Regions from separate parts of the Stenotrophomonas sp. GD03680 genome, predicted to be linked through region 2. Evidence: predicted binding sites of a transcription regulator. Region 2 holds the regulator's gene; the other holds the start of a gene.
The links. Region 2 encodes FliA, which starts transcription of late flagellar genes. Its sites were predicted from a motif close to TAAAGTTTNNCNNNCNNNGGCCGATAA; they were not measured.
Positions count from the first base shown of each region.

Region 1: the regulator FliA is predicted to act here: its motif matches at 2,085-2,111, upstream of N5J29_RS10770 (methyl-accepting chemotaxis protein).

Region 1 is NZ_JAOCKC010000007.1:65,641-70,007, reverse strand. Features, by position in the region: gene N5J29_RS10770 (methyl-accepting chemotaxis protein) at 1-2,055, opposite strand, end outside; gene N5J29_RS10765 (L,D-transpeptidase) at 2,291-3,250, shown strand; gene N5J29_RS10760 (M23 family metallopeptidase) at 3,255-3,896, shown strand; partial or broken gene N5J29_RS10755 (hypothetical protein) at 3,999-4,264, opposite strand; gene N5J29_RS10750 (hypothetical protein) at 4,337-4,367, opposite strand, start outside.
Region 2 is NZ_JAOCKC010000011.1:16,759-21,125, forward strand. Features, by position in the region: gene N5J29_RS12970 (chemotaxis protein CheA) at 1-698, opposite strand, end outside; gene N5J29_RS12975 (protein phosphatase CheZ) at 701-1,306, opposite strand; gene cheY (chemotaxis response regulator CheY) at 1,306-1,698, opposite strand; gene N5J29_RS12985 (RNA polymerase sigma factor FliA) at 1,756-2,499, opposite strand; gene N5J29_RS12990 (MinD/ParA family protein) at 2,496-3,383, opposite strand; gene flhF (flagellar biosynthesis protein FlhF) at 3,370-4,367, opposite strand, start outside.

The DNA of each region.
Region 1 (4,367 bases), on a different contig from region 2:
CAGCGCATTGGCCTGCTCTTCCAGCGCGCGGCTGGCGGCAGTGGCTTCTTCCACCAGTGCGGCATTCTGCTGGGTCACCTGATCCATCTGCACCACCACCTGATTGACCTGTTCGATGCCGGCCGCCTGTTCCTTGCTCGCCGCAGCGATGTCACTCATCAGCTGGTTGGTGCGTGCGCTGGCCTGTGCCAAGCGGGCAATGGCTGCTTCCGACTCGACCGTGACCGCCAGACCGCTCTGCACCTTGCCTGCCGCCTCTTCGATGAGTTCCTTGATCTCCTTGGCGGCGATGCCCGCACGCTGCGCCAGCGTGCGCACTTCACTGGCGACCACGGCAAAGCCGCGGCCCTGCTCACCCGCGCGGGCAGCTTCCACCGCAGCGTTCAAGGCCAGGATGTTGGTCTGGAAGGCGATGCCATCGATGACCGTGGAGATTTCCGAGATGCGCGCCGAGGACTGATCGATCTCTCCCATCACAGACGCCATCTGTGCCATTGCCTGTTCGGTGGCCCGCACCGCCGCGCCGGCAGCGTGTGCCTCGCTGTCGGCCTGGCGGGCCAGCTCGGCATTCTGGCGGACGGTCGAGGTGAGTTCTTCCATCGATGCCGCCGCTTCTTCCAGGTTGGCGGCCTGCTGTTCGGTACGGCGGGACAGGTCGCTGTTGCCGGCGGCGAGCTCCTGCGCGGCAGTGTTGATGCTGTCGGCAGCGTCCTGGATGCCGCGCACGATACCGGTCAGCTGGGCCGTGGTGGTGTTGGCATCGTCGCGCATGCGGGCGAACACGCCGTCGTAGTGACCGTCCATGCGCGCAGTGAGGTCGCCCCCGGAGATCGCGCGCAGCACATCGGAGACGTCGGCGATGCTGGCCTGCGAACTGGCCATCATGCCGTTGAGCTGCTCGACCATCGCCCTGAACTGATACTGGAACGCACTGGCATCCCCACGCACGCTGAAATCTCCAGCGCGCGCCGCGCGGACCAGGTCGTCAATCTGGGTGTTGACTGCCAGCAGGCTCTGTTTCACTGCGGCCAGGGTGCGGGTCAGCGTACCCTTCTCGCCGGGATAGTCCGGAAGGTCGCGGCTGAGGTCGCCGATGGCATAGCGCTGCATGACCTCGGCCATCAGCAGTTCCACCTGCACGTGTGATTCCACCAGGCTGTTGGTGGCCTGCACCATGCGCCCGAAATCGCCCGGAAACGCGCTGGCGTCCATGCGGTAGCGGATCGCACCCGCCTCGTGCTGCTCGGCCATGTGCATCTGCGCCCCGATGGCGGCCTGCACGCTCTGCCGCACGCTGGCCATCGCCTCGCCCAGCCGGGTCAGCTCGTCACGGCCGCCGAGGCGGAATTCCTGGTCCAGCTGGCCCTTGGACAGGCGCTCGGCCAGGTTCACCGCGCGTGCCAGCGGACCGGTCAGGCTGCGACCGATCATCACCGAGGCGGCAATGCCGACCAGCAGGGCCACGCCTCCCAGCACCAGCAACTGCAGCAGACTGCGTTCACCCAGGCGGATCGCCTCGGCGGCGGCCTCGCGGCTTTCCTTCTCTTCGAAGTCGACTCCCTCGGACAACGCCTTGTTCCAGCCGTTGGCCGCGTCCTGCACCGGCCCCAGGGTCAGTGCCACGGCAGCGGGGTAGTCGCCCTGCTCCATCAGTTCGCTGGTCTGCTTGTTGAGCGGGCGCGCAAGGGCGCGCTTGGCCGCGATGGTTTCAGCGATGGCCTTGCCCTCTGCATCGCCTGGCAGGGCCTGATAGGCGGACCAATCCGCCTCGTAGCGCTTGACCAGGTCGGCAATGCGCTTCTCGTCGCTGCCGCGCTCTTCGCCCTGGCGGATCAGCATTTCGCGGCGCACTACCATCATCTGGTTGTTGGCATCGAGCATCTGCGACAGCAGGCGTACCTTGGCCACACTGACGTCGACTACCTGCTGCATCGCGCGCTTCTGCACGACACTGGCGGTGGCGCCGGTGGCCACCACGGCCGCGACCAGCAGCAGCAACAGGCCAAAGCCCAGCCCAAGACGCCAGGCAACCCTGACATTCCTCAAGTAATCCATGGGTACATCCAAAACGGGGGGATGCGCCCGTATCGGCCGCGCCACCGGCAATCTTGATCGGCAACAAGCACGGGCGTCGGCAGCCGTTCACCTTGGTGAGGCCCCGCCCCGTACTTCTGCGACAAGGGCCTGAGCCACGCCGGGGCTGCCCTGCTCATGCCGGCATCAGGTTGCTTTCACGGAGGCTGCGCAGCCTCTGCGGGCAGGGTGGAGCTGCCATCTGCCGGAGATCTTCATGCCCGTGTACCGCCCCGCCCTGCTCGCCCTGTCCTTGCTGGTGTCGCCCGCCTTCGCGCAGGTACCGCCGCCGGCCCAGCTGCCGGAGCCCATTGCCGAGAAGGCCGGACCCGATACAGCAGCCCGCTCGCCGCTGCACGCCCAAGTGTTGCTGGATCGCGCCAATTTCTCCCCGGGCGAGATCGACGGTGAAGTCGGCAGCAACCAGCATCGGGCCGTGGCCGGCTTCCAGGCGGCACACGGCCTGACGGTGAGCGGAGAGCTGGACGACAGCACCTGGGAGGCTCTCCAGGCCGAGACGATCGCGCCGCTGGCCAGCTACACGCTGACGGCCGAGGATGTTGCCGGTCCGTTCCAGTCCATTCCCAAGAAACCCGCCGCACAGGCAAAGCTGAAGTCGCTGGGTTATAGCAGCGTCGAGGAAGCGCTCGGTGAACGCTTCCACGCGTCCCCTGCCCTTCTGAAGTTGCTCAACCCCGGCGTCGATCTGGCCAAGGCCGGCAGCCGTGTCCAGGTGCCCAACATCGCCCCCGCGGCATTGCCGAAGGCGGCGAAGATCGTGGTCGACAAGTCCGATTCCACTCTTCAGTTGCTGGATGCGCAGGGCAAGGTGATCGCACAGGTGCCGGTTTCGTCCGGCAGCCAGCACGATCCGCTGCCGATCGGTGAATGGAAGATTCTCGGCGTCCATCGCGACCCGCCGTTCCACTACAACCCCAAGCTGTTCTGGGATGCGCGCAAAGGCGAGAAGAAGGCCACGCTGCCGCCCGGTCCGAACAATCCGGTCGGCCGGGTCTGGATCGATCTGTCCAAACCCCACTATGGCCTGCACGGAACGCCGGTACCCGGGCATGTCGGCAAGACCGAATCGCATGGCTGCGTGCGCATGACCAACTGGGATGCACTGCGCGTGGCAGATGCGGTCGATACCTCCGTTCCCGTGGTGATGCAGGAGTGAGCCGATGCGACTTTCGCAGTTGATCGTGCTGGGCGTGCTGGTGGGTGTGGGAATGGGCTGGTGGCTGCGCCGCGATGCGGGTGAGCCAGTAGCGGTTGCCCGGCCTGCAGCACCACCTGCGGTGGCTGCGGCGCCGGAGGTTGCGGCTGCGACGCCGCGTGTGGGCGCTGCGGCCCCCACGGCGGTGCCGCCGTCCAGCGCCACCGATGCGCCAAGCGGCCTGCTGCTGCCGGTGCAGGGCGTACTGCCTTCGCAGCTGCGCGATACCTTCACCGATGCCCGCAGCGAAGGGCGCGTGCATGATGCAATCGACATCATGGCCGACGCAGGAACCCCGGTGCTGGCAGTGGCCGATGGGACGGTGGAAAAGCTGTTCGACAGCAAGCGTGGGGGGCTGACGATCTACCAGTTCGAGCCGAGCGGGCACTGGTGCTACTACTACGCCCACCTGCAACGCTATGCCGATGGCCTGGCCGAAAAGCAGGTGATCAAGCGTGGCGAGGTGATTGGCTACGTAGGCAGCACCGGCAACGCCAGCGCCGAGGCCCCGCACCTGCATTTCGAAGTGCACGTGCTGGGGCCGGAGAAGCAGTGGTGGAAGGGGGAATCGATCAATCCGTACCCGCTGTTGCAGGCGGGAGGGTAGCGCGTGTGCCGCGTGGCAGAGCCAGTCGCAGTGATGCCCGATTTGGGCACGATCCTAGCCGTATTGGGTATCTGACAAGTACCCCGCCGGGCATGGCCCGGCCTACCGGCGTCGCCACCGCCGCAGCGCGATGCTGGCGGTCGCCAGCCCGCCACCAGCAAGCAGTAACAGCAGTGCCAGGGGCTGCCAGAAGAAGAACGGCCACAGACCTCCAGCACGGTCAGCCGCAGCCAGGAACGCCCGCGCGGACGTGCGTCGCCGCGCCCATAGCCGAAGTACGAGGCGGCAATTCCAGCGGACTCAACCGATTCCAGTGCGCGGGTGATGCCGGAACCCGGCACGTCCGAACGCGCGCCAGCACGGAAGTCAGTCTGAAGCGCGTGAACCCACCCGATACCTCGCCAGATGGCGAGGCCAGGCATCGCACATGCGGAAGGGGGTCAGGCCGGCCTGACTTCTCTGCAGACCGGC
Region 2 (4,367 bases):
GTGTGCTCCGCCTCGGCCACCGGCTTGTTGGCCGCGGGCTTGGCAGCGGCGGCCGCGGGGCGCGGTGCGGGCAGTGCAGGCGCAGGCGGAGCAGCCACGGGTTTCGCGCCCGGGGCGGCGCCGCCGTGCAGCTGGTCCAGCAGGGCTTCGAACTCATCCTCGCTGATCAGGCCATCGTCGGCCTTGGTAGGCGTCGCCACCGCGGTGGGGGCGTTGCTGCCGTGCAGCTGATCGAGCAGGGCCTCGAACTCGTCGTCGGTGATCAGGTCACCGGCAGCGGGCGCGGCCGCTGCGGGAGCGGCGGCGGCCGGCGCAGCAGCGCCGTGCACGTCGAACTGGGCGATCAGGTCCGGCGGGGCATAGCCGGGTTCGTTGCCGGAAGACACGGCATCCAGCATCGATTGCAGGTAGTCCAGTGATTGCTGTGCGGCATCGAAGTGATGCGGCTGCAGCACCGCCTGGCCAGCGCGGACGGCGCCCAGTGCCTCTTCGGCGGCATGGCACAGCTCGACCATGGCGGTGATGCCGAGGAAGCCGGCGCCGCCCTTGAGCGTGTGATAGCCACGGAACACGGCGTTGAGCTGGTCGGCGTCCTGCGGCGCCTGTTCCAGCGACACCAGCTGTTCGCCGAGGCGATCCAGGATTTCCTGTGCCTCGATGATGAAATCGGCGGTGATGTCGTCGGATACCGCGCTCATGCTTACAGTCCCAGGTCCGACAACAGGTCGTCGGCGTCGTTCTGAGAGACCGCGTGGCGGTCCAGTCCCTTCAGTGCCGGTCCGGCCAGCGCCGGATCGGTGCGATGCTGCTCCGGTGGCAGGCCCAGCGCGCCAAAGCCTTCGTGCACGCGGCGGACGATGCCGACCACGCGACGGATGATCTGTCCGGTCAGGTCCTGATAGCTCTGGGTCAGGGCAATCTCGGTCAGGTTGTGGCGGATGCGTTCCAGCTGCGCATCCTGCCCCGGCTGCAGGCCTTCGGCGCGCAGCTGTTCGGTGAGGCTGCGGCACTCTTCGGCCAGGTCCAGGGTGCGGTGCGTGGCCTGTTCGGTCATCGCCACCACATGGTCCAGGCGCGCGCAGGCGTCGTCCAGCTCGCCCGCCTCGCTGGGGACGGTCGGCAGTTCGCCCAGGGCCTGGCCCAGTTCGCGGGCCAGCCGTGACAGGCCGCTCATCATCGGCTGCGTGCGTGCGGCCACCAGGGCGTCGATGCGCTGGCGCCAGGCGCTCTCGTCGCCGGATTCGAGCGCGTCGAGGGCTTCCTGCAGGCGCAGGGCGAGAGCGTTCTTGTCGACCGTGGCGTCCATCAGGCGCTGGCCGCCAGGCGTTCGAAGATCTTGCCCAGTTTCTCTTCCAGCGTCTGCGCGGTGAACGGCTTGATGATGTAGCCGTTCACGCCGCTCTGCGCCGCTTCGATGATCTGCTCGCGCTTGGCCTCGGCGGTGACCATCAGCACCGGCAGGGTCTTGAGCTTGGCATCGGCGCGGATCGCCTTGAGCAGTTCGATACCGGTCATCACCGGCATGTTCCAGTCGGTGACCACGAAGTCGAACGGCTGGCTCTGCAGCATCGACAGTGCGGCATGCCCGTCCTCGGCTTCGGCGGTGTTGGTGAAGCCCAGATCGCCCAGCAGATTCTTGACGATGCGACGCATGGTCGAGAAGTCGTCGACGATCAGGATGCGCATGTTCTTGTTCAAAGCGGAGTTCCTTTGTTGTTCAGTCGCCCGCGGTGGCCGTGGCCGCCGCAGGCATGTTCATTCTTCAAGCCCGGCATCCGCAGCCTCGAAGATCTTCAGCCGGCCGCGCAGGCGCAGCACGGCCTGGCCGTGGATCTGGCAGACGCGCGATTCGCTCACGCCGAGCACCGCGCCGATCTCCTTCAGGTTCAGCTCCTGCTCGTAGTACAGCGAGAGCACCAGCTGTTCGCGTTCGGGCAGATGGCCGATGGCCTTGCCCAGTTCGCGGCCGAATTCGCCACGTTCCAGGACCTGCTGCGGTGTGGGTCCGCCCTGGGCGACGGTGTCCAGCTCGCCCTGGTCTTCGATGCGCGACTCCAGGCTCAGCACCTGGCCGCGCGAGGCGTCCTCCATCAGCCGTAGGTATTCGGGCAGTGGCATGTCCATGGCCGCCGCCACCTCGGTGGCACTGGCTGCACGGCCCGTGGTCTGCTCCAGGCGGCGGATGGTGGCGGCCGCATCGCGGGCGCGCCGATGCACCGAGCGCGGTACCCAGTCGCCACGGCGGATCTCGTCGATCATCGAGCCGCGGATGCGGATCGAGGCATAGGTCTCGAACGAGGCACCCTGGTCGGCGTCGTAGCTGCGCGAGGCTTCGATCAGGCCCATCATGCCGGCCTGGATCAGGTCGTCCACTTCGACGCTGGCCGGCAGGCGTGCGGCCAGGTGATGGGCGATGCGCCGCACCAGGTCCGAGTGCTGGGCGATGACCTCGGTCGCCGCCGAGCGCTGGACTTCCCTGTACTGGGCCGCGCCTTTCATGCTGCCACCCCGCGTTGCTTGAGGATGCGCTCGAGGAAGAATTCAACGCCACCGCGTGGCTCGGTGGGGGCCTGCCAGCGGGCGGTGCGACGGGCGATCTCGGTGATCGCCAGCGCCGCCGGGCTTGATGGATAGGCCTTCACCACCGGCTGCTGGCGCTGCACCGACAGGCGCAGCCAGTCATCCTGCGGCACGCAGCCCAGGTAGTTCAGCGAGACATCGGCAAGGAACTTCTCGCAGACCCGGGTCAGCTTTTCATACAGCACGCGGCCCTCGTTGGGGTCGCGCACCATGTTGGCCACCACCTGGATGCGGTCCACGCCGCGCTCGCGCGACAGCACCTTGATCAGTGCGTAGGCGTCGGTGATCGAGGCCGGCTCGTCGCAGACCACGACAACGGTGTCCTGTGCGGCCTGGCAGAAGGTCAGTACGCCATCGGTGATGCCGGCGGCGGTGTCCACCACCATGATGTCCAGCTCGCGTTCCAGTTCGGAGAACACGTTCACCAGGCCGATGTGCTCGGCCGGGGCCAGCTCGGCCATGTGCCGCCGACCGGACGCGGCCGGCACCACCAGCACGCCGTTCGGACCTTCGACGATCACGTCTTCCAGCGAGCAGCGGCCGGCGACCAGATCCGCCAGGGTGTGGGTGGGATTCAGCCCCAGGATCACGTCGATGTTGGCCAGGCCCAGGTCGGCGTCGAGCAGCAGCGTGCGCTTGCCCATGCCGGCCAGCGCCACGGCCAGGTTGGCCGAGACGTTGGTCTTGCCGACGCCGCCCTTGCCGCCGGTCACGGCGATGGTGCGCACAGGGCCGAGCGGCTCGCTGCGGGTGGCCGACAGCGGGAAGGTCTTGGTCAGCTTGGCGTACTCACGCGACGGCATGGTTCAACTCCGGGTTGCAGGGCATATCGGCCGCTCGGCGCAAATCTTCAAGGCGAAGTACAAGATTGGCCGCACTGGCCCGGTGCAGGTCGTCCGGAACGTCCTGGCCATCGGTCACCCAGGTGATCGGCAGCGCGTGGTCCACCGCGACCGACAGGGCGTTGCCGAAGCGGCCGGTCTCATCCAGCTTGCTCAGCACCAGGCCCTGCAGGTTGGCCGCGCCGAAGCGGCGCACCACCTCGTCCATGTCGCCGAAGCTGGTATTGGCCGGCAACACCAGCAGGGTGCGGACCTGGCGGGCGGCACGCAGCCACTGCAGCTGGGCGGCCAGGGCGCGGTCGCGCGGGCCCAGGCCGGCGGTATCGATCAGCACCAGCTTGTAGTCCTTCAGGCGCTCCAGCAGCTGGTCCAGGTCGGTACCGCTGTTGGCTTCATGCACCGCGATGCCGAGCTGGCGGCCATAGCCGTACAGCTGCTCGCGGGCACCGATGCGCAGTGTGTCGGTGGTGACCAGGGCCACATCGCGCGGCGCGTGCTTCTCGGCGAAGCGCGAGGCGAGCTTGGCGATGGTGGTGGTCTTGCCGGCCCCGGTCGGACCGACCAGAGCGATCACGCCGCCTTCTTCCAGCGGATCGACCGGCGCGATCGGCAGCCTGCGCGAGATCAGGCCCAGCATCAGCCCGCGGCCCCGGTGGGCTTCGGTTTCCAGCGGTATCTGCATGGCCACATCGCGGGCCAGCCCGGCATCGAATCCGTACTCGTCCATCAGGTCCAGGGCGGTCGCCCGCACCGGGCAGCCGCGCAGGCGCTCGTCGGTGAAGCGGTTCATCTCGCGCTCGATGACCTGGCGCATGCCGGCCACTTCGTGGCGCAGCTGGCGGATCTCGGCATCGTCCTGTGCAACCACCGTCAGTACCGGCGCCGGGGCAAGGAGCGGCGCCGGGGCCGGCGCGGTCTCCGCTTCAGCGGCAGCGGCAGGGGCTG